Regions from separate parts of the Arthrobacter sp. NamB2 genome, predicted to be linked through region 1. Evidence: riboswitches for the same ligand, from Rfam matches in the RefSeq annotation. Region 1 holds a riboswitch; each other region holds the start of a gene.
What was found. A riboswitch is a leader RNA that binds a small molecule or an ion and turns the genes downstream of it on or off. The one in region 1 is predicted to bind S-adenosylmethionine.

Region 1 (5,893 bases):
GCAGGAGCCGGAGCACTTCGTGCGTGGTCTCAGGATCAAGGGCCGACGTCGCCTCGTCGGCGAGGAGGATCTTGGGCGAGGTCGCCAGGGCGCGAGCGATGCCGACGCGCTGCTTCTGCCCGCCGGAGAGCTGCTCGGGATAATTCGAGGCCTTGTCCGCGAGCCCCACGAAGTCCAGCAGCTCGGTGACGCGGGCCTGGATCTCATCCCGCGTCCTGCCCGCGACGCGGAGGGGATACGCCACGTTGTTCCAGACAGTCTTAGCGTTGAAGAGGTTGAACTGCTGGAAGATCATGCCGATGTCCAGGCGCAGTGTCCGCAACTGGCGGTCAGGAACCTTCGTGACCTGGTGTCCGTCGACGACGATCTCGCCGCTCGTGGCCTTCTCGAGGGCATTGATCAATCGGACCAGCGTGCTCTTGCCTGCTCCGGAGTACCCGATGATCCCGAAGATCTCCCCTGCCTCGATGTCCAGGCTGACGTTGTCGATGGCATGGACAAGGGGATCGCCGCGGCGTCCCGGGGGAAAGCTCTTGGTGACGTTCCGCAGTGAGATGAGTGGCATGGTCTTCCTAGCTGGAGTAGTAGTGTGGCCGGCCAGGATCACCGGCCGGCCACACCGAGGGGAAACGAATCGTCAGCCTTGGGCCTTCGTGTCTTCCTCGACGGTGTCCAGACTCGTTTTCAGCTCCTCCACGGGGACCTTCAGGAACTCGGCGGTACCGCCCGAGGTCTCCTGCACCGCATCGAGGACTTCCTGGGTGTCCTGGTAGATGCTCACGAGCTTCTGGTAGGTCTCGTTGTTCTCCTCGCCTGCACGGGAGGCGAAGACGTTCACATAGGCAGCCGCAGCAGGATCCGCGGGATCGTCCTTCGCGATGGCGTCGTCGAAGCTGAGCCCGGCGTCCTGGACGAAGTCGTTGTTGATGATCGCCGCCGCGACGTCGGGAAGGGAGGTCGGGGTGAGCGACGCGTCCAGCGTGGTGACGGTGACCTTCGAGGCCTCTTCGTCGATGTCGTCGATCGTGGAGAACGCGCTGCCGCCGTCCTTGAGCACAACCAGTCCTGCGGACTGGAGAACGAGGAGGCCACGCGCAAGATTGCTCTCGTCATTGGGAACAGCAACCGTCGAACCCTCCGGAATCTCCTCCACCGAACCGTGCTTCGTGGAGTACAGCCCCAGCGGGTAGATCGCCGTCGATCCGACGGGGGTCAGTTCTTCGCCGCTGGAGACGTTGTAGCGCGCCAGGTAGACGAGGTGCTGGAACTGGTTGAGATCGAGGTCGCCCTCCGTCAACGCGGGGTTCGGCTGCGTGTACTCGGCGAAGTCGACCACTTCGAGGTCGATGCCCTCCTCGGCAGCGGCATCGGTGAGGATGGCCCATTCCGGGTCACTGGCCCCGACGACGCCGAGGCGCACTTTCTCGTCCCCTCCTTCGGAACTGGCTGCCGAGGAACCGCACGCGACGGTCACTGCAAGGAACGGGACGACGGCGATAGCCAAAAGCCTGCGGGAGTGAATCATTGGTCTTCTTTCTCGAACATCGGGAACGGAACGAGCAAGCCGTTGGTGCCGCCGCCGGAAGGCGTTGTGCACCTCGGAGGAACTACCCGACCGCGGCACGCTGGCTTGCTTCCATGTAGTGCGGGCGCAAACCATCACCGCTTGAGCAGCTCCGGAAACGCCGTACTTGCCAACCGGAAAATATCTCGGCGGCCGAATCTTCACCTGGAGCACCCCACTACGGGAGAGGGTTGCTGTCCAACCGGCCAGGGCCTGTGGCTGGAACTCTTGATTCTTCATCCGACGCTAATTCACGGCTCGGGACCGGTCAAAATGAACCGGCTCGCTACGTCACAAACGACGTGCACGTCCCTCGTGCTGGTGCCCACACGAGGGAACTGATATACCCGGGCGCCTCCGGCGTCGAACGGGACAGCCGGGAAGGCCGGCCGCGGTGTCCTATCGTCCGTCCAGCCGCCCGGCCAGCCGTTCCACGCCGGGGCCGGTCAGCCGCGCGAGCCCGACCGGACGGCCGGCCGCGACGAGGAGCAGGTCCTTCACGCTCCCTTCCACCCGGAGCCCCTCACCCGATGACCACTCCGCATCGGTCGCGACCAGCTCGAGTCCCAGAAGCCGCTCGGGAGCGCCCAGCATCCGGTTCCCCACGACGTAGGTCAGCACAGGAACGGCGACGTCGAGGCGCACGCGGTAGGCGCGGCCGAGCGCCTGGGCGATGTCCTGTCCGTGCACGAGCAGGTCGGTCAACGGGTCCATGGGAGCGCTGCCCGGGATGCGCCGGGAGGACTCCGCGCTCTCGCGCAACTGTTGGACGAGCTCGGCCGCGGTGAACCTCGCCGCACGGATGCGCGCGGTATCCGCGATCATCCGGTGGAAATTGCCGCGAGCTCTGATGGCCGCCACGACGAGGAATCCCACCGACGCCCTGGTCGGGATCGTCAGGTGGGCCACCACCTCCCGCACGGTCCAAGCAGAACACAGGGACGGTGCGGTCCACTCGGCGTCGTCGAGTGTCTCCAGGAAGCCGCACAGGTGCTGCCGTTCGGCTCTCACCGCCACCGCTATCTCATCTGGTTGCATGGTAGGGGCTCCCTGGTTGGCCGTACGGTGACAGGAGCAGTGTTCCATCCGGGGTGCGGGAGCACCAGAGCACTGCACGGTAGTCATCGGGAGGATGCAGCAGACATGGATTTCTTGGAGGAGGTGGCGAGGCTCTACGCCCTGCCGCTGGACCAGTTCACCGCTGCTCGGAACACCGCTGCGAAGCAGGCTACGCAGCACGGCGACAAGACGCTCGCCGGGACGCTGCGCAAGCTGCCGAAGCCGGCGTCGGCGGCCTGGCTCGTCAACGTACTCGTCAATCGCCGCCGGGATGAGGTGGAGCAGGTGCTGGAGCTCGGCGCGTCGCTCAAGGCGGCGCAGGTCAGCCTGGACCGAGCCCAGCTGAACGCGCTCGGCCAGCAACGCCAGCGCCTCCTCGCCGCCGTCGCGCGGCAATCCCTCGATGCGGCCGCCGAGGTGGGACACGACGTCGGGGCCGCCGCCCTCCCCGGTGTCGAGCAGACCCTGCGAGCCGCCCTCGCCGATCCCGCCGCCGCAGCAGCGGTGCTCACGGGCCGCCTCGTGCGGACGCTGGAGGCTACCGGTTGGGACCCGGTGGACCTCGAGGGGGCGGTGGCGGGACCCTTCGACCCGCCGTCCACCGCAGCCGACGCCGACGACGAGGGCCGGGATCCGCAGGCCAATGCAGGGACGCCGACCGGCGCCACGGATGGATCACGCAAGGCGCAGCAGCTGTCGCTTGCGCACCGGCGCCGTCAGGCCCAGGCCCGGCTCGACGCAGCCCGTGAAGCATCAGCCGAGGTGGAGGCAGAGGCATCCGGCATCCGCCGGCGGCTCGAGCGGCTCTCCGTTCGCCGTGATGGACTGACGGCAACCATCGAGGACCTGAACGAACGATTGGAGATCCTGAAGCGTGAACTCGCCGACGTCGACGGCCAGGCGGCAGGGCTCGACGAACAGGCGGCCGAGGCCGGTCGCTCCCTGAAGGAGGCGAGGGACGAGGAAGAAGCAGCAGAGGCTCTCCTCGAGGAACTGGGGTGACCATTCGGCACTGCGGGAGAAATCAGGCGTTGCCGGCCCGGCGTAGAGTGGAACGACATCAGCGGTATTCGTCGGGCCGGGAAGAAACCATGACCGAGCAAGAAGTTCTGAGCGATATCAACGACGAGCTGTTCGCCCTCTTGACCGAGACCGCGGGTATCCAGCAGTTCCTCGACGAACTAGCCCTCATCGCAGCACGCAGACTGTCGACGACGGGCGACGTGTCCTGTGCCATCACCCTGGTACGGCGAAGAAGGGCAGGCACACTGGCCGCGAGTGACGACGTCGGCCGGCACGCGGACGAGTTCCAGAACCGGTTCAGCGAGGGGCCCTGCCTCGAGGCGGCCGAGACGCAGCGCCCGGTCTACTGCGCAGACACCTCCACCGACACGCGCTGGCCTGCCTACCTGGGCAAGCTCGACAGCTCCCGCGTCCGGTCCATCCTCGGCGTGTCCTTCCCCCTCGACGACAGTGGGCGGGCTGCCCTGAACCTGTACTGCCCGCGTCCGGACGGCTTCCCCCCTGCCAGTGTCCAGGCTGCCGAAGCCCTCGCCGAAGCCGCGTCCTCATCCCTCAGGTTCGCCCTGCGCGCTGCCACGACCGGCGAAGAGCAGCACCACCTCGAGGCCGCACTGGCTTCGCGGCGGACCATCAACACCGCCGCCGGGATCATCATGTTCCAGAACAAGTGCTCGCAGGACGAAGCGTTCGCCATCCTGCAGCGTGCCTCCAGCAGCAGGAACATGAAGCTGCGGCTGGTCGCGGAGCGCGTCATCCGGTCCGCCAGCGAGCGGTCCTAGGCGCCGGGCCAACGGGCGGGTACGCGAAGTCGATCGCGCGAGCCACGACATCGACGGTCCTGCGCGCAGCCGCCTCGATGCAGGGTCCGTCGTCGAATCCGGGCCGGACACCAGCGGATCGGCCGGCGGGTCACGCAGGTACCGGCGATCGTGAGCCGCCGGCGGATTTGCCCCCGGCGCACAGCAGTGACTATCTTGAACGACGTCTAGAAGTGGGCGCCGTGCATCGCCGGCCTGCCCGGCTTCAGGACTTCTCGAGGCCTATTGTGGAATCCGAGCCCACCCTCAACGAACTCGCCGTCGTCTTCGGCCGTGTTCGGGGGCATCTCCTCACCGAAGAAACAGTGCAGCACGCCGTTGACCTTCTGGCCGAAGCTGCCCGGGATCTGATCCCCGGCGCCACCGGCGCTGGTGTTTCCCTCATCCACCATGGTCGGAGGACCAGCACCGGCGCAACGGACAACCTGGTCAAGCGGGCCGACGAGCTGCAGTACGAACTGTCCGAGGGACCCTGCCTCAGCGCCTGGTCTACCGGGCAGCCCGCACGGTCGGACGACACGACCTCCCCCGGGCAGGCCTGGGCACGCTGGGCCTCGGCCGCGGCAGCGATGTCGGTCCGGTCCTGCCAGAGCGTGCCGCTCATCCAGGGACGCACGACGATCGGGGCGATGAAGGTCTACTCGACCGAGGCGGGAGCCTTCGACGACACGACGGAGCGAGCCCTCACCCGCTTCGCCGTACCGGCAGCCACCCTGCTGAGTCACGTCCAGACCAGGGAGACGCCCCAGCAGATCCGCTCCGAACTCTCGGCGGCCCTGCAGATGCGGGACCGTGTCGGCATGGCCAAGGGGATACTCATGGCGCAGCTCGGCCTGGATGACCGGGCGGCCTTCCGAGAACTGGTCGCGCGAGCCGAGCGCGACCGGCGGTCCGTGGCCGAGATCGCGGCGGAGCTGACGAGTGGCCCTGCTTCCCGTGGGGCTGATTCCCGGTAGTACTGCGGCTGCACTCCATCGACCACGACCGACCGCGACCGCGACTGACAGCTTCCCCGCCCGCGGTGCGGGGAGGCCGGGAATTCAGTGCCGGCCGTCGGTCCTCCGCCACCCTCGGATGGATCAGTAGCCGCAGTCGGTCCGGTAGTCCGAGATGGCCGTGCTGACCGTCGGCGCGGGGCAGAGGAACTGCGAGTACCGCAGGTCGTCATCCACGAACCGCTTCAGCCAGGGAATGCTGGAGGACGCGATCGTGGTGTTGCTGGTGTTCGGGGCGTAGTGCGAGGCCCCCCGCAACTCGAGGTACGCCTTTTGCGGCAGGCTGGTCAGCCCGTTGTAGAAGGGGATGGAGTGGCGGCTGACAGGGGCGACGTCGTCGTTCTGCGCTCCGATGATCAGGCTGGGCGTCGTGATCTCGGGCCAGCTCTTGTCGAGGTTGTAGGGGGTCATGCCGATCGTGGCCCGGAGCGCGG
Region 2 (5,893 bases), on a different contig from region 1:
GATGTAGAGGAGCCACACGCTGTCCACGCCGGCCCAGGCCTGGATGGCGATGGCCATGGTGGTGCCCCACAGCGCGAAGCCCGAGTACAGCGCGACCTTCCGGCGATCCTGCGCGTCGGCGATCGCTCCGCCGTACAGGCCCGCGACGACCAGGGGTACGAGGGCGAAGAAGCTCAGCAGGCCGACGCTGAAGGTGGACTGCGTGAGCGAGTAGACCTGCAGGCTCACCGCGACGATGGTGAGCTGCGTGCCGATCGCCGAGAGCGCTGTGCCGATGTACAGCCTACGGAACGCCGGACTCTCCCTCAGCGGTGTGATGTCGGCGAGGAGTCTTGGCACGGGGAAAGTCTAGCCGGGTGATGATTCGCTCCGGCAACGGTTGGCGAGGTGGAAAAGGAACCGACGGTCGTCGTCGTGCACCCGGACATGACTTGATCCACCGGGTCCGCTCCGCTGTCTCCCTGCACTGGTCCCATGAGCAGCTCTGCAGCCCTCGAGGGGTGTCAGATCATCCTGGTGAATGACGACGGAGGGGTGCTCCTGCTCCGCGACTGGTTCCTCCAGTCCGAGATAGCGGCCATGCAGCCGGCCTACGAGGACAACGCGGTACTCGAAGGCTTCTTCTCCGACCACCCCTGACAGGCTCGACGTCGGCAGGACGGGGACTCGCATGCGGTGCGCGGATCCCTATCGCTGCTCCCCGTCGGACCGGGTGGCTGCGGACCGGCGACCGTTGGGTGGGGCCGGAGCTGTTACGGACGCCGGTACCGCTTGGCGGTCACGTCCTGCATGAGGTCTCCGAACATCTCGGTCATGGAGACGGCCACACCCGCATGCCGCGCGATCAGGTCCGCTCCGTCACCGAGTGCCGCTCGGACGGCGTCCAGCGCCGGTGTCGCTCGCCCCGCGGCGGCAGCGCGCAACACCTCCAGGCGCTCCGGACCGGAGGTATGGCCGAGCTCGAACAACGTCCAGTGGAAGAGGTGCATCAGGGCGGTATCACGGTCGAAGCCGTCATGGGCAGGCATGCATTCCGACTCCTCCACGGTGAGGTCGAACTCCCGGTGGAGCGACAGGCCGAAGTCCGTGAAGAGGAGTCTGCCGTCCCGGACGAGGATGTTCCCCGGGTGCACGTCGAAGTGCTGGAACCCCTGCCCGTTCATCCACCCCGTAGCCTCGATGAGCTGCTCGACCGCGTCGGGGAAGACGGTCGCCGCCGTGCCCTCGGCCAGGCTTCTCCGCACCCGGTCCCCCAGCGTCTCGGGCACATATTCGAGGAAGAGGACCAGACTGCTCGTTGCATGCCGCACGGCTGACAGCTTGCTCTGGACCGAGGGCCAGTGGTGGCCCCACCGGCGGGGAGGACCATCGCCGTCGAACTCGCTGAGGTCCGCTCGGCACTTCGCATCGATGACTCTCCATCCGAGCAGGAGCGGGAAGAAGTCCGCTGCTCCCGTTCGGACCCACTCGGACGTCGTCCGATGCGCGGCCAGTTCCCGGCCGACCGCATGGGTGGGGCTTCCGATCCCGTAGTGCGAGACGAAAGGAAGCGGGAGCCGACTCGTCGTGGCTGTGGGATCCGCTTCCTCGACAGCCGTGAGGGGAAGCTGCTTCACGAAGGCAGCCGCTCCGCCGATGCGCACCGTCAGGGTCGTTCCGCCGATCCCGACGCCAACGCGTTCGGCGGTGTCGACAAGCATCCGTACGCCGGCGTCGTCCAGTCCGTCGAGCACGGCAGTGATGGCTCGGGCGTCGTCGAGGCGGACCGTCATCGCTCCACCCTAAGCGTGCGGCGCTCGGAGCGCCGCCCGAGGTCTCAACCGGAGGCGGCGTCCCGCTCCCCCGCCTCGATGGCGCGGTCGATCTCCTGCAGCACGCGCGTGTCGGCGATCGGACGGAAGTGACCCATCGTGTCGAGCTGGACGTTCCGCGCGCCCTCGACGTAGCTGCCGCCGGGGATGTGGGGATCGAAGCGGCCGTAGATCGAGGTGATGTGGCCGTTGAGCTCGAGATTGGCACGCAGGGCCCGCAGCGTCCTGTCGTGCGGGGAGAACGCCCGGATACTGGGCAACAGGAAGAAGTTCGCGTAGATCGAGCCGGAGAACGGCGTGTTCACGGCCACCAGCCGCGTGATCCGCCTGGTGACGCTGGACATCGTCATGAGGAACTTCCCGATCAGGCCGCCCTTGCTGTGCGCGACGACGACCACGTCGGTGAGGTCGTTCTCCTCGAGGTACCCGGCGGCAAGCTGGGCCATGGCCTCCACGGTGCCGCGGTTGTAGCCCAGCTTCTGCACCACATGGACGGGATGGCCCGCACGGTGAAGGTGGTCGGCGATGGGCCGCATGAACTGCCAGGTCTCGTAGATGCCGGGGATCAGCAGGACCGGAGCCTTGCCGGCGGGACTTCCGGGAGGCGGAGTCAGGTAGTGCGCAGGATCGGCGCGGAAGACGAACCCGTGCACCTGCCAGAAACCGACATAGGCGTAGTCCAGCAGCCAGGCCCAGCCGCGCTTGATGAGGATCACCCTCTCCACGGTACCCACCGCACCAGCACCGTGGTGTGCGAGTTGGGCGCGCCTATTATGACTAATTCAGAATTACTGGTTTGATGGAGCCATGACGCAGACAGCCAGGACACCGGAGGCCCGCAAGGCCCAGTGGTCCGCTGCACTGCATGCCCATCATCGCCGCGTGACACGCCAGCGCCTCGCCGTCCTCGCCGCCGTCGAGCAGTGTCCGCACGCGACGGCCGACGACGCCGCGACCGCCGTTCGCGCGGAACTGCCCCACATCACGGTCCAGTCCGTCTACGTGATCCTCGCCGACCTCACCGACATCGGCCTGCTGCGGCGCATCGAGACGCCGCACTCCCCCGCCCGCTACGAGACCCGCGTGGGCGACAACCACCACCACGCCGTCTGCACCGGATGCGGCCGCATCGAGGACGTCGACTGCGCGGTGGGACACGCGCCCTGCCTGACCCCGGAGTGGTCCCCCGGCGCCTCGCGCATGACCATCCAGATCGCAGAGGTCCTCTACCAGGGCCTCTGCGACGGCTGCCGCACGGCAGCCCCCTGAGCCACCACCGATCCCTCAACCCCTAGGAATAGGAGCACTATGTCCGCGAACTTCAGCACCACGCAGTCCGGCGCCCCCGTCATCGACGACAGCAACTCGTCCGTCCTCGGCCGCGACGGCGCCATCCCGCTGACCGACCACTACCTCGTCGAGAAGCTGGCCCAGTTCAACCGCGAGCGCGTCCCCGAGCGCGTGGTCCACGCCAAGGGCGGCGGTGCGTTCGGTGTCTTCGAGACCACCGAGGACGTCAGCATGTACACCCGCGCCGCGCTGTTCCAGAAAGGCGCGACGACGGAGACCCTCCTGCGTTTCTCGTCCGTCGCGGGCGAGCAGGGTTCACCCGACACGTGGCGCGACCCCCGCGGCTTCGCCCTGAAGTTCTACACCTCCGAGGGCAACTACGACCTCGTGGGCAACAACACCCCTGTGTTCTTCATCCGCGACGGCATCAAGTTCCCCGACTTCATCCACTCCCAGAAGCGCCTCCCCGGCACGAACCTGCGCGACGCCGACATGCAGTGGGACTTCTGGACGCTCAGCCCCGAGTCCGCACACCAGGTGACCTGGCTCATGGGCGACCGCGGCCTGCCGAATTCGTGGCGCACCATGAACGGCTACGGCTCGCACACCTACATGTGGATCAACGAATCGAACGAGAAGTTCTGGGTCAAGTACCACTTCAAGTCCAACCAGGGCCACGAGGTCCTCACGGTCGACGAGGCGGAGGCACTCGCCGGTTCGGACGCGGACCACCACCTGCGCGACCTCTCCGAGAACATCGCGAAGGGCAACCACCCGAGCTGGGACCTCAAGGTCCAGATCATGCCGTACGACGACGCGAAGACGTACCGGTTCAACCCGTTCGACCTCACGAAGGTGTGGCCGCAGGGCGACTACCCCCTGATCCCGGTCGGCAGGCTCACGCTGAACCGCAACCCGGAGAACTACTTCGCGCAGATCGAGCAGGCCACGTTCGCGCCGTCGAACTTCGTGCCCGGCATCGCCGCCAGCCCTGACCGGATGCTGCAGGCCCGCATCTTCTCCTATGCCGATGCGCACCGCTACCGCGTGGGCACCAACCACGCGCAGCTGCCCGTGAACATGCCGAAGAACGAGGTGCGCAACTACTCGAAGGACGGCGCGGCACGCTACTACTTCAACTCCTCCTCGACCCCCGTCTATGCCCCGAACTCCGTGGGCGGTCCGGCGGCAGACCCTGCGCAGTACGGAGCGCACGGCGGCTGGGAGAACGACGGCGACCTCGTCTACGCGGCGCACTCCCTGCATGCCGAGGATGACGACTTCGGCCAGGCCGGGACGCTCTACCGCGAGGTGTTCGACGACGCGCAGCGTGCCCGCTTCCTCGAGACCATCACCGGTGCGGTCGGCGGCGTGAAGAGCGACGAGATCCGCGCCCGGGCCGTCCAGTACTGGGCCAACGTCGACGCCGAGCTGGGGGCGAAGCTCGCCGCGAACCTCGGTTCCGGCGTCGAGCCCGCCACCGAGTCGGAAGCAGCTCTCTACTAGGCGACCACCAGCTCCCTGCACGAACGAAAGGGCGGACCCGCAAGGGTCCGCCCTTTCCGTGTCCCGCCCCCCCTGGGAGCCGCACCATCGCGGAATGTTTCGCTGGAAGTCCTGCGCGTCTTGATCGCCCGACCGATCTGCGATTACATCGCCATAGTCCGTCGGGTTCGCTCCCCGGGACTGAAAGACCATCCAGAGCGGCTGAGAGACCTGGCTCGTTGAAGCCGCAGCAACCACCCCGCCGGGGCCGGTGCTACTGCCAGGACCGATGGAGATAGCCTTATCCCCCCGTTGGTGACGACCGACCTCTCGTCGGTCCGAGCCCTCCTGCGTGCGCGGATAGGGAAGCCTCGATCACGACTGAGAGGACCGGCATGACTTCCCGCACCGTTTCGAGCCACAACGACGCCCGACTCCGCCCCGTCCTGACGCGAAGGTCACTGCGCATGACGGCGATGTTGGGCATCGCAGCCCTCGCGCTCACTGCCTGCGGGTCGACGGCGGACACCGCTGCGCGGCAGGACGCTGCCTCGGGAGAACCCGTCGAGGGAGGAACCCTCGTGTACGCGGAGGTGACGCCGATCAACAATTGGCAGACCCAGGCCGCACGCTTCTACGAGAAATCGAACGTCCTCAACAGCGTGCTGGACCGCCTGACCTACTTCGATCCCGAGCAGGGCGAACTGGTGCCCTGGATCGCTTCCGAGTTCTCCGCCAACCCGGAAGCGACCGAGTTCACGTTCACCATCCGCCCGGGCGTGACGTTCAGCGACGGCACGCCCCTGGACGCCGAGGCGGTCAAGCTGAACCTCGACGCGCTGGGTCTCGGCATCGAAGCCGCACAGATCCAGCCGAACGTGGACTTCGCCGGGTACGCGTCGGCCGAGGTGATCGGTGAGGACCAGGTGAAGGTCACGCTGTCCTCCCCCAACGCGAACTTCCTCCGGGCCACCTCGTCCGTCACCGCGGGCCTGGTGTCGCCGGCAACACTGGAGCTTGATGCGGCGGGACAGTCGGCGATCAGCAAGATCTCCGGCTCCGGTCCTTTCGTCTTCGAGTCCGAGAAGCCGGACGAGGAAGTGGTGCTCGCCAAGCGCGCGGAGTATGCCTGGGCACCGGAGACCTCCGCCAACCAGGGGGATGCGTACCTCGACAAGGTCGTCGTCAAATACCTGCCCGAGGTAGCCCACCGCGCCGGCGCCGTGCAATCCGGGCAGGTGGACCTGGTGCGGGGCCTCCAGCCCCTGGACGAGAAGACGCTCGCGGGGAGCGGGAACCAGGTGCTC
Region 3 (5,893 bases), on a different contig from region 1:
GTGTCTCTGAGTGCAGTGTCCACAACTGCTCGTTCAATCACGACGGCTGCACTGCCGTCGCCATCACGGTGTCGGGAAGCGAGGAGCACGCGTCCTGCGCAACCTTCATCGACACCTCCATCAGCGGGGGCCTGCCCAAGATGCTCGCGCACGTGGGCGCTTGCCAGCGCTCCGAGTGCAGCTTCAACCACGACCTGCTGTGCAGCGCTCCTGCGGTCAAGGTGGGCCCGGGTGCCGAAGCGGCTGACTGCCTGACCTATACCCACGCCTGACCAGGAGAAGACAAGAGGGGGCCGGACGACGTCCGGCCCCCTCTTCTGTCTCTGCCTCATCAGATCTCGATGCGGCCTTCTCCGGTCTCGAAGGTCACGGACATGATGCCCGGCGTACCGTTCGGAGCGATCCACTGCACCTGCACGCCGTCGAGCGTCTCCTCGACGTCGGTGCCGAGCCATTCGGTGACGCGCTCCGAGGATCCGGCGATCGTCAGGCAATCCAGCTTCACGGAAGCCGGGCGCGCCTTCGAGGGGTGGAGGGGCTCGGTGCCCTCGTCCCAGCGGAGGAGGTAGGGCACCTGCGGGTCCGCGATCAACCCCTTGATGCCGATCTGCTGCCACGTGAGTTCCTGGCCGTCGGGGAACTTGCGGTTACCCGGTACGGCACTGCGGCCGAGGCGTTCCTCGAACGGACCGAGGTCGTCGACGGCGACACACCAACCCATCCATCCGCCGCCGGCCTCGGAGCGGGCCCGGACTGCCTGCCCGAACGGGGCCTTGTCCGACGCCGGGTGGTTGAGTACCTCGACGACCTCCAGGTACTGGCCGTTCGCCAGAGGGAAGATCATGTTGCGGGTGCCGAAGCGCGGGTGTACGCCGCCCTTCACGGCCTCCATGCCGAGCTTGGCCGAGATCCGGTCGGCCGTCGCGGCAAGTCCATCAGGTTCGCAGGCATATGAAACGTGGTCCAGGCGCATGCCGACATTTTGGCACTAAGTGATGAACGTCTCGACTTAGGCTCGCCTTACCGTTCCTGGCGGTCCACTTCACGCAAGGTCATACGGGTTGCCGGATCGGCCCCGATGGGTTTTCATGAGTGCAGGTCATGAGTGCCAGCACGAAGCCCCGGCTTGCTGGCCGGCAACCCTCCAACCGCGGTGGGGTGCCCCGGGTGAGGACCAGGCTCGGCGTCGCCAATGGCGCCGTGCAAGCGCGGGCTCCTCCGGGGTCCGGTCTCCTGGAGCGGTGTCCACCGGCCGGAGCATCGGACCACGCGGAGCCCCTATCGACTAGGGAGCACCATGTCCAACGATTGGTCCTTTGAGACACGCCAGATCCACGCCGGCCAGGTGCCGGATGCAGCCACGGGAGCGCGTGCGCTGCCCATCTACCAGACGTCGTCGTTCGTCTTCCCGAGCGCCGAGAGTGCGGCGAACCGTTTCTCGCTGACCGAACTGGCGCCCATCTACACGCGCATCGGCAACCCGACCCAGGAAGCGGTCGAGACGAGGATCGCCAGCCTCGAGGGCGGAGCCGGGGCACTGCTCCTCGCCTCCGGGCAGGCCGCCGAAACCTTCGCGGTGCTCAACATCGCCGAGGCGGGAGACCACATCGTGGCGAGCCCGAGCCTCTACGGGGGCACCTACAACCTCTTCAAGCACACCCTGAAGAAGTTCGGTATCGAGACCACCTTCGTGGAGGATCCCGACAACCTGCAGCAGTGGCGGGACGCCATCCGGCCCAACACGAAGCTCTTCTTCGGCGAGGTCGTCTCGAACCCGCGGCAGGACGTCCTCGACCTCGAGGGCATCAGTGCCGTCGCGCATGAGCACGGACTGCCCCTGGTCGTGGACAACACCCTGTCCACGCCGTACCTGATCCGGCCCATCGAGTGGGGAGCCGACATCGTGGTGCACTCGGCCACGAAGTATCTCGGCGGGCACGGCAGCGCCATCGCGGGCGTGATCGTCGACTCGGGCAACTTCGACTTCGCGCAGCACCCCGAGCGGTTCCCCGGCTTCAACACCCCCGACGAGAGCTACCACGGACTCGTCTACGCGCGTGATCTCGGCGTCGGCAGCGCCCTCGGAGCCAACCTCGCGTACATCCTCAAGGCGCGCGTCCAGCTGCTCCGGGACCTCGGGGCGTCCGTGTCCCCGTTCAACGCCTTCCTCATCGCGCAAGGGCTCGAGACCCTCAGCCTGCGTGTCGAACGGCACGTGCAGAACGCCCAGGCCGTCGCCGAGTGGCTCGAGGCGCACGACGACGTCGAGCGTGTCTCCTATGCGGGTCTCCCCTCGAGCCCCTGGTACGAACGCGGCAGGAAGTACGGCCGCATCGGTACCGGCGCCATCGTCAGCTTCGACATCGTCGGAGGCGTCGAGGCCGGCAAGCGCTTCGTGGACGGCCTCGAGCTCCACTCGCACGTCGCGAACGTCGGCGACGTCCGCTCGCTCGTGATCCATCCCGCGTCCACGACGCACAGCCAGCTCGGAGCAGAAGCGCAACTCACCGCGGGCGTCCGGCCGGGGCTCGTCCGGCTGTCCGTCGGCCTCGAGAACATCGCCGACATCCTCGCCGACCTCGACGCCGGTTTCCGCGCTGCGAAAGAAGCCTGACCCTTCGTGACCACCTACCCTCCTGCTCCACTGCATTCCGGATTCAACGCCGCGGCCCCCGAGGGGGACGGGCTCCTGCGCATCGGCTCGATCGGTCCGCTGGCGCTCGAGACCGGAGGCGAGCTGCCAGACGTCCAGCTCGCCTTCGAGACCTGGGGCAGGCTGAACAGGGACGGCTCCAATGCGGTACTCGTGCAGCATGCCCTGACCGGCAGCTCGCACGTCGCGCGGGGCTCGTCGGAGGAGGAGGGCTGGTGGGATGCGCTCGTCGGACCCGGGTGTCCGGTGGACACCGATCACTACTTCGTGGTGTCCGTCAACATGCTGGGAGGCTGCTACGGCTCGACGGGGCCGGCCAGCCTCGCTCCCGACGGTACGCCCTGGGGCTCGCGCTTCCCCTTCGTCACCATCCGTGATTCCGTCCGCGCCGAGAGCCTGCTCGCCGACCAGCTCGGTATCGGCCAATGGCACTCGGTGCTCGGGGGATCGATGGGAGGGGCGCGCGCGCTCGAATGGGCCCTGATGTATCCGCAGCGCGTGGAACGGTGCGCGGTCATCGCCTGCACTGCCGCCAGCTCGGCCGAACAGATAGCGTTCGCCCAGGCGCAGCTGCAGGCCATCCGACTCGACCCCGCCTATCGCGGCGGCGACTACTACGACGGCCTGCATCCGGATGCGGGCCTTGGACTCGCCCGGCGGATCGCGCACATCACCTACCGATCGGAACATGAACTGGAAGCGCGCTTCGGTCGGGCGGAGCAGGACGCCGAGCAGCCCCTCGGGGCCGTCCTGCCCGCCGATCGGGGGCGCTATCAGGTGGAGAGCTACCTCGACCACCAGGCGGACAAGCTCGTGGAGCGTTTCGACGCCAACAGCTACGTCGTCCTGACGGAGGCGCTCATGAGCCACGACGCCGCACGCGACCGGGGGAGCCTCGACGCTGCGCTGGGGGCCGCGACGTCGGAGTTCTTCATCGCCGCAGTCGACTCGGACCGGCTGTACTTCCCGGAGCAGTCGCAGCGGCTGGCTGATGGACTGCCCGGGACTGTCCCGGTTCACACGATCTCCTCGCCGGTGGGCCATGACGCGTTCCTCACGCAGATCCATCAGCTCGACGCGCAGCTGCGCGCCACCCTCTACGCGGTGTAGCAGATACCGGTTGGGTTTCCAGCGGCGGGCACCTAGGCTGGGAGCTAAGCCTGCTTACTGATGGTCGGCAGGCACGTTCGAGGTACAACGCCCCCGGACTCACCGACGTGAGATGAAGAGGAGCTGTTCATGGAACTGAGCACCATTGGCTGGAACCAGGAAGCACGCGACAAGATCCTGCTCGATTCCGATCGCGCGCTGCAGGGAGCGGTCCGCGAGGCCGTCGAGACCATGCAGGGCAAGTCCCGCGACGAGATCTACGAGTTCCTGTTCCAGAAGCTGCAGCCGCAGTTCGTCGACTTCAAGCCCGGACCGGACCTCAGCGCCTGCGCGGACGCGGTAGCGAACGGCGACGTCGACCTGGAGAGCTGAGCGCCGCGGGTTCGATCACTGAGTCGTGACACGAGTGACCCGTGGGCATGGCGCCCACCGGTCATTTCTCTCATTCCGGGCATTTCCTGTGGCTCATGGCAGTCCTGGGCAGCACGCGGGCCCGACTCGTCACGCCACGACCTCGGTCCCTCGCCGACCCCGCGGCTTGTAAGCAGGACATGCTCGCGATCGGGACTCGGGCTTGCAATCGGGACTCGCTGGCGATCGGGACTCGTCAGTCCGATGCCCCCGGCGGCATGCCGGGCCCGAAGATCGGCCCCGCCTCGAGGCGCTTCGCGACGACGCCGTCGCCCGAAGACTGGTGGCGCAGGCGGCGCAGGACCCACGGTACGAAATATTCGCGAGCCCACACCAGGTCCTCCGCGCGAGCGGCGCGCCAGGAGCGTACGGGGCGCTCCTTCGGATGCAGCGGCTCGAGGGTGTGGCGCACGGCGAGGGTGTCCAGCACCATCGCCGCGATCGTGTGGTGGCCGAGTGGTGAGAAGTGCAGCCGGTCCGAGGACCACATCTGCGGGTCCATGAGCTGCCGCAGCGCCCACATGTCGGCGATCACCGCCTCGTGGCGGGCGGCAACCGTGCGGAGGTTCTCGTTGAAGATCGCGGTCTTCGACCGGATGCTGCCGAGGACCGTCTCCCGGACGTCCGGACCGGTGAACAGGACGACAGTCGCTCCGGAGGCGGCGAAGGAGTCGACGACGGCGTCGAGCTTGTCCGCGAGGAGGTCGGGATCCCCGCCGGGCCGTAGCAGGTCGTTCCCGCCCGCGCTGATCGTGACGAGGTCCGGTTGGAGGGCGAGGGCCGGCTCGACCTGCTGGTCGATGATCTGCTGCAGCAGGCGGCCGCGGACCGCCAGGTTCGCGTAGGCGAAGTCCGCCTGCCCGCGGGCCAGTTCCTCCGCAACGCGGTCTGCCCAGCCACGATTTCCACCGATGCTTTCCGGGTCGGGGTCCCCGATACCTTCCGTGAAGGAGTCCCCGAGGGCGGTGTACCGATGCCAGGGGTGGGGCTCGGACACGAGGCTCGGGTCGATCATCGGCCCGTTGACGAGGGGATCGGCAGCGTCGGGCAGAGGCGATGGGGCATCCGTTGGGCTCACCCGGGCATTCTTTCAGGCCTCGTGCGCATGGGGCCAGCGGCTCCGGATTCATCCTCGGGACGAGGCACCGTGGCGCGATCTCCGGGGCAGGGAGCGGACTGCACCATGCCAAAATGGTGACATGACCGAATCCGCCCGCGGCACAGCTGCGTCCTCCACCCGTTCCTGGGACCCCGTCGTCCTGTGGTCGAAGCCCGAGTCCGAACGCGAGGGTACGCCCCTGCTGGTCCTGTTCCACGGGTACATGGCCGACGAGGAGGACCTCATGGGGCTCACCGACCACCTTCCGGCGGACTTCACCGTGGCATCGGTGCGCGCCCCTCAGCCCGCCGGGCCGGGCTTCTCGTGGTTCCCGCTCTCCCGTGAGACCGATTACTCGGTGGAGCGCGTCGTGGAGAGCGCCACCGCCGTCGTGCGGTGGCTCGATACCCTCCGCAGCGCCCACACCAGCGTCAACCTCCTGGGTTTCTCGCAGGGTATGGCGGTTGCGACTTCGCTTTTGCGCCACCGGCCGACCGACTTCGCCTGCGTCGTCGGCCTGTCCGGGTTCGCGGTGCCGTCCGAAGGCAACGCCTTCTTCCGTGACGAGGAAGCTGCGGAAGCGCCCGCCCAGTTCTTCTGGGGCCGCGACCAGGCAGACC
Region 4 (5,893 bases), on a different contig from region 1:
GGAACTCTACGGCTCGAATATCCTGCCCATCGACGTTGATGTGGCCATCGCATGGGGTCCGATAGCGGGCGGTGACGGTGTGCCGGCAGTTGAATCCCTCATTGCTGCAACCGCCGTTCAGCAGCATCTCTCCGTCGTGTCGGGAAACGTGGAGACCTACCGCAGGTTGGCCGTCCCAGTGATCAATCCCTGGGAAACGGATGCCCCGACCTCAGTGACTCTGCACTGACGGTCGCGCCGGCGGCCCACCGGACCGGTAATCCCTCGATCGAAGCGGACAACTGCACGGACGACAGCACGGACGAACTGTGGCCGCGACAGCACGGACAACTGCACGGACGACAGCACGGACGAACTGTGGCCGCGACAGCACGGACGAACTGTGCCCGCGACAGCGCTAAGGGCTGCGCCTCAGGATGCACGGACACCTGACTGCACCACCGACGTGGTGGCGACGTCGCGCTGCTGGCTGCAGTGACTGCCCGCGGCGAGGACCGCGAGGTCGACGCGTGACACTTCCCTACGTGTGGCACTTCCACACGTGATGAGGACCGATTGAGCGCTGGAACCTTCTCCTCGGCGTGGCCTGCCTGCCCCTCCTACGAGCTCCAATCTGCTTCTGACATCTCGCGTGACGGCACGAGCCGGGCACCGCCAATCCAGTGTTCTAGGCGCTGAATTTATGACGCCGTGGAGGCGCAGTGTGACAAGGCACGAGTCAGAAAACGTCATCCGACGCCATCTCATTGCAGGTTTGTGCCGGTGGCGGCGGTGCTGCTTACAGTGGTCCTACAAACCATCAAGAGCGGCCGAGAGATCTGGCTTGTTGACGCCGCAGCAACCATTCGATTGCCCTCCCGCCAGGGAGAGCAGTGGAAGCGGTGCTCCTGCCAGAACCGATGGAGACACATCAGTGAACGTACCTGAGGTCCCAGCGTGCTCGCAGACGGGTACCGCTGCACCTCGATCCGATCGTTGATCTACTCCCTCGGCCGTTTCGAGGAGTGGAATGACACCGCACGACCGGGCAGCAATACCGCCATCCTTGTCCTACGAGCTGTACCCGCCGGCGACTCCGGAAGCCGGCGACAGCCTGTTTCACACGATCGACGAGCTCTCAGCGACCACTCCGGATTATGTGTCGGTGACTTTCAGCGGCACACCTGGTCGTCGTCGGGCCTCCGTCGGGCTGATCAAGCACCTCGTTCGCAACACCAGGCTTCGTCCGCTTGCTCATCTGACCTGCGTCGGTGAGACGCGAGAGAGTCTCGACCGCTTGGTGCGGGAGTTTCTCGGGCTGGGAGTCAGGGGCCTGCTGGCACTGCGCGGGGACCTTCCGCGAGATCCTGAGGTTCCCTCCGGTGAGGTGTCGTTCGCGCACCAGCTGGTGGAGCTGATCCGGGACGTCGAGGCCCGTCACGGGGCGACACTGGCGGGCGGCAAGCTGGCAGTAGGTGTCGCGGCGTACCCCAATCGGCATCCCGAGTCGCCGTCGTTCCTGCACGACGTCGAGGTACTGGTCTCAAAACAGCGTGCCGGCGCCGATTTCGCGATCACTCAGGTGTACTTCGATCCCGCGCACTACGCCGCTCTGGTAGTGGCAGCCCGAGCCGCAGGCGTCACCATACCGATCATCCCGGGCGTGATGCCGATGGCGAACGTCCGTCGGCTCGAACGGCTGGCCATGATGACGGGCGTTCGTCCGGACGCTGCCTTGCTGCACCGACTGGAGACCGCATCCGATGACGGCGAGCGACGGCGGATCGGTGTGCGGGCGGCAGCAGTGCTGGCCCGGGCGGCCTTCGACGCAGGAGCTCCCGGCCTGCATCTGTACACGTTCAATGACCACCGCGCATCGGTCGAGGTCATCGATCAACTGGACCTGCCGGCTGCACGCTCACTCGCTGTCCCCGCATGAGCCGTCCCTCTCAGCAGAACATCACATCACTTCCAAAGGAGATCCCAATGAGCACCCCTAAAGCTTTCCCCACCGCCACAATCCTCGGCTACCCACGAATCGGACCGGGTCGGGAGCTCAAGAAGGCGGTGGAATCCTATTGGGCGGGAATCATCGACGAGTCCGGACTTCAGCGCGCAGCCGAGGAACTCCAGGACCGCACGGTCTCCCGCCTTATCGAGCTTGGTCTGGGCGGCGAGGATTCCTCGATCCCCGCGGACTTCGCCCTCTACGACCAGGTGCTGGATGTCACCGCTGCGCTCGGGGCCCTACCGACCCGCTTCGCTGATCTGGCCGACCAGGACGGTTCCATCGGCACCGCTGCCTATTTCACGCTTGCTCGGGGCGACGGCGAGCGGGCGCCACTGGAACTGACCAAGTGGTTCGATTCCAACTACCACTACCTGGTTCCGGAAATCGGCGTCGCGACGACGTTCACTGCCGTGGCCCACCGCCTGACGGCAATCGTCCGGCGGCAGCGTGAGCGAGGAGCGGTGCTGCGCCCGGTGCTGGTGGGCCCGGTGACCTACCTGCTGCTCGCCAAAGCGGAAGAGGGTGCGCCCACAGGATTCGACCCGCTGTCCCGCATCGACGACGTCGTCTCTGCGTACGAGGGCATCCTGGCGTCACTCGCCGAGGCAGGAGCCGAGTGGGTGCAGCTGGATGAACCGGGTCTGGTCAGCGACCGCGGCGGTGAGTTGGCAGCACCGGGTGGGTTGGTCGAGCGTGTGTACCGGCGGCTGGCCGGTCATGCCGAGCGCCCGGCCCTGCTGGTCACGACCGGTTATGGCACCGCGGGCAACCCGACGGCGCCCGGTCAGGCGCTCGCTGTGCTGTCAGCAGCCGGCGTCGAGGCCGTTCATGCAGATCTGGTCAGGGGTTCCAGGCCCTCCGACGAGGTGCTGCAGGGTTTGGGCGCGACGCGCCTGGTCGCCGGCATCGTCGACGGCAGGAATGTATGGCGGAACGACCTGCAGGCATCGCTGAGCGTGCTGGAGCAGTTGCAGGCCGGAACAGGCGCCACGGTCACGACGGCGACGTCGACGTCGTTGCTGCATGTGCCGCATGATGTGCGGGCCGAGACGGCACTGCCGGAGCACCTGCCGGCGTGGTTGGCCTTCGCCGACCAGAAAGTACGTGAGGTGGTCGTGCTGGCTGGGGGACTGGCTGATGGCCGGTCGACTGTGGCCACGCACCTCGAGGAGACGGAGGCTGCGCTGCAGCAGCGGGCACGCTTCGACGGCGTGGTCGTGGACCGGGTACGCAAGCGCATACGCGACCTGACCGCCGAGGCCTTCACCCGCGGCCCTGCCGAACGCAGGGCCGAGGTACAGCAGCAACGGTTGGGACTGCCGGTGCTGCCGACCACCACCATCGGGTCGTTCCCCCAGACCGGAGAGGTACGCAGCGCCCGGGCCGCGGTCCGCAATGGCAGCATCTCACCGGCGGAGTATGAGCAGTTCCTCCGGCAGGAGATTGCCCGCGTGGTGCGGTTGCAGGAGGGCCTCGGGCTGGACGTGCTCGTACACGGTGAGCCGGAGCGCAACGACATGGTCCAGTATTTCGCGGAGAACTTCGACGGCTTCGCGGCCACGGATCACGGCTGGGTGCAGTCCTATGGCTCGCGCTGCACCCGTCCGTCCATCCTGTGGGGTGATGTGTCCAGGCCGCAGGCATTCACGGTTCCATGGATCAGTTTTGCGCAGTCGCTCACCGAGCGGCCGCTCAAGGGCATGCTCACCGGCCCGGTGACCATCCTGGCCTGGTCCTTCGTCCGTGATGACCAACCGTTGGGAGATACAGCCCATCAGGTGGCGCTGGCGCTCCGGGATGAGATCGCCGACCTCGAGGCTGCAGGCATCGCGATCGTGCAGGTGGACGAGCCCGCCCTGCGCGAGCTGCTGCCGCTGCGTTCGGCGGATCACCAGCCGTACCTGGACTGGTCGGTACAGGCGTTCCGGCTGGCTACTGCCGGTGCCGGTGATCGGACACAGATCCACACGCACCTGTGCTATTCGGAATTCGGTGAGGTGATCTCGGCGATCGATGGGCTCGACGCGGATGTCACCAGCATCGAGGCCGCACGATCGCGCCTCGAGGTCGTCGCCGACCTGGCCGGCTTCGGTTACTCCCGCGGGATCGGCCCGGGGGTCTACGACATCCATTCGCCGCGCGTGCCCTCCGAGGAGGAGCTCTCCGCCCTCATCGCGACAGCGCTCGAGGCCCTTCCCGCGCAGCAGCTGTGGGTCAATCCGGATTGTGGACTCAAGACCCGGGGGTATGACGAGACCGTCCTGTCGCTGCGCAACCTCGTCGCTGCGGCCAGAACGGTGCGGGAGAGCGCCGATCTCACGACGACTGGACACGCACTGGCGCACTCCTGACCGCACGCGGCGGTCCTGCTCCGCTCCAGTGTCACGGGGCAGGGCCGCCCGCGGTCCTGCCCGGCAATCCGAATCCACGTACGTGACGACCGCTGACGAAGGAGCCCCTCGATGAGCACCGGTGATCCTGGCTTCACAGCCACCTCCCAGATCCATGCAGGCTACGAACCGCAGGCCCCCTACCGGTCGGTGGCTGTTCCCATCTACCAGACGGCCGCCTACGAGTTCCCGGACTACGCGTCAGCACGCAGCATGTTCGCGCTCAGGGAACCAGGCTTCACCTACACCCGCACCGGCAACCCGACCGTGGCGGCGTTCGAGCAGCGGATCGCAGCGCTCGACGGCGGTGTGGCGGCGCTGGCAACGGCAACAGGGCAAGCTGCAGTCGCCGTCGCCCTGTTGTCGCTGGCACGAGGAGGTCAGCACATCGTCGCCTCCTCGAAGCTCTACGGGGGAACAGTTGATCTGCTCACGGACACCTTCGCTGATTTCGGGATCGAGGTCAGCTTCGCCGATCCGCTGCACCCCGAGGTCTGGCGGGCAGCGGTGCGTCCTACGACAAGGGCCTTCCTGACCGAATCGATCGGCAATCCTCTGGCCACGCTGCAGGACCTTCCGGCGATCGCCACGGTCGCGCACGACGCCGGGGTCCCACTGGTGGTGGACAACACCCTGGCGACTCCGGCGCTGTACCGGCCGCTGGACCTCGGAGCCGACATCGTCGTCTACTCCGCGACCAAGTTCCTCGGCGGGCACGGGACAACACTCGCCGGCGCCGTGGTCGACGGCGGGCGCTTCGACTTCTCCAGATATCCGGACAAGTGGCCGCAGATCACCCGTCCCAAGCGTCGGTACGGCGGGGATGTCCTCTGGGAACGCCACGGTCACGGCGCCTATCTTGCACTGGCACGCAGCAAGTACCTTCATGATCTCGGCCCCTCCCTCTCGCCTACGAGCGCCGCGCATATCCTGCAGGGGCTCGAGACCCTGGACATCCGCGTTGCCCGTCATGGGCAGAACACCCGGGAGGTGGTGCGATTCCTGACCGGGCACCCCGCTGTCGCAGCGGTACACCACCCGTCGGTCCAGGATCACCCGCAGGCCGAGCTGGCGGCCAGGGACTTCCCCCGGGGTGCCGGAAGCGTGTTCTCCTTCGACCTGGCCGCCGATCCTGGCCAGGTAGAAGGGTTCATCGACAGGTTGCGGTTGTTCAAGCTGGTGGCCAACGTGGGAGACACGCGATCCCTGGTGGCCCATCCCGCGGCGATGACCCACTGCCGGCTGAGTCCGGAGCATCGGTTCGCGAGCGGAATCGCGGACACCACGATCAGGCTCTCGATAGGGCTGGAGACCGCGGGGGACCTCGTTGCAGACCTGGATCTGGCCCTCGCTCCGTTGATCGCGTCCGCTCGAGCGGACGCCCGTGCCGTCGGAGCCGTCGCCCCTGCAGGAACGGGAGCCTGATATGCCGCAGTACTCTGGATTCAACACCACGGCGGTCCACGCCGGGCAGGAGCCGGACCCTCTCACCGGGGCCGTGATCCCGCCGATC

Region 2: it holds a riboswitch for S-adenosylmethionine, as region 1 does, so the genes downstream of both, FDK12_RS00095 (ABC transporter substrate-binding protein) here and FDK12_RS07340 (MetQ/NlpA family ABC transporter substrate-binding protein) in region 1, are expected to answer to the same signal.
Region 3: it holds a riboswitch for S-adenosylmethionine, as region 1 does, so the genes downstream of both, FDK12_RS10390 (bifunctional o-acetylhomoserine/o-acetylserine sulfhydrylase) here and FDK12_RS07340 (MetQ/NlpA family ABC transporter substrate-binding protein) in region 1, are expected to answer to the same signal.
Region 4: it holds a riboswitch for S-adenosylmethionine, as region 1 does, so the genes downstream of both, FDK12_RS14890 (methylenetetrahydrofolate reductase) here and FDK12_RS07340 (MetQ/NlpA family ABC transporter substrate-binding protein) in region 1, are expected to answer to the same signal.

Annotation. Positions count from the first base shown of each region.
Region 1 is NZ_SZWI01000003.1:178,146-184,038, forward strand. It holds gene FDK12_RS07335 (methionine ABC transporter ATP-binding protein) at 1-565, opposite strand, end outside; gene FDK12_RS07340 (MetQ/NlpA family ABC transporter substrate-binding protein) at 638-1,525, opposite strand; SAM riboswitch class IV at 1,683-1,798, opposite strand; gene FDK12_RS07345 (maleylpyruvate isomerase family mycothiol-dependent enzyme) at 1,964-2,602, opposite strand; gene FDK12_RS07350 (hypothetical protein) at 2,708-3,625, shown strand; gene FDK12_RS07355 (GAF and ANTAR domain-containing protein) at 3,715-4,425, shown strand; gene FDK12_RS07360 (GAF and ANTAR domain-containing protein) at 4,692-5,420, shown strand; gene FDK12_RS07365 (alpha/beta hydrolase family protein) at 5,544-5,893, opposite strand, start outside.
Region 2 is NZ_SZWI01000001.1:20,055-25,947, reverse strand. It holds gene FDK12_RS00120 (MFS transporter) at 1-339, opposite strand, end outside; gene FDK12_RS14990 (hypothetical protein) at 475-639, shown strand; gene FDK12_RS00115 (hypothetical protein) at 753-1,772, opposite strand; gene FDK12_RS00110 (esterase/lipase family protein) at 1,817-2,527, opposite strand; gene FDK12_RS00105 (Fur family transcriptional regulator) at 2,619-3,080, shown strand; gene FDK12_RS00100 (catalase) at 3,120-4,607, shown strand; SAM riboswitch class I at 4,793-4,882, shown strand; gene FDK12_RS00095 (ABC transporter substrate-binding protein) at 4,982-5,893, shown strand, end outside.
Region 3 is NZ_SZWI01000005.1:110,274-116,166, forward strand. It holds gene FDK12_RS10380 (DUF1540 domain-containing protein) at 1-272, shown strand, start outside; gene FDK12_RS10385 (VOC family protein) at 332-973, opposite strand; SAM riboswitch class IV at 1,098-1,215, shown strand; gene FDK12_RS10390 (bifunctional o-acetylhomoserine/o-acetylserine sulfhydrylase) at 1,298-2,614, shown strand; gene FDK12_RS10395 (homoserine O-acetyltransferase MetX) at 2,621-3,763, shown strand; gene FDK12_RS10400 (hypothetical protein) at 3,893-4,135, shown strand; gene FDK12_RS10405 (SGNH/GDSL hydrolase family protein) at 4,371-5,189, opposite strand; gene FDK12_RS10410 (alpha/beta hydrolase) at 5,374-5,893, shown strand, end outside.
Region 4 is NZ_SZWI01000012.1:864-6,756, forward strand. It holds gene FDK12_RS14885 (PIN domain-containing protein) at 1-229, shown strand, start outside; SAM riboswitch class I at 794-906, shown strand; gene FDK12_RS14890 (methylenetetrahydrofolate reductase) at 1,010-1,918, shown strand; gene metE (5-methyltetrahydropteroyltriglutamate--homocysteine S-methyltransferase) at 1,966-4,341, shown strand; gene FDK12_RS14900 (O-acetylhomoserine aminocarboxypropyltransferase/cysteine synthase family protein) at 4,453-5,805, shown strand; gene FDK12_RS14905 (cystathionine gamma-synthase) at 5,807-5,893, shown strand, end outside.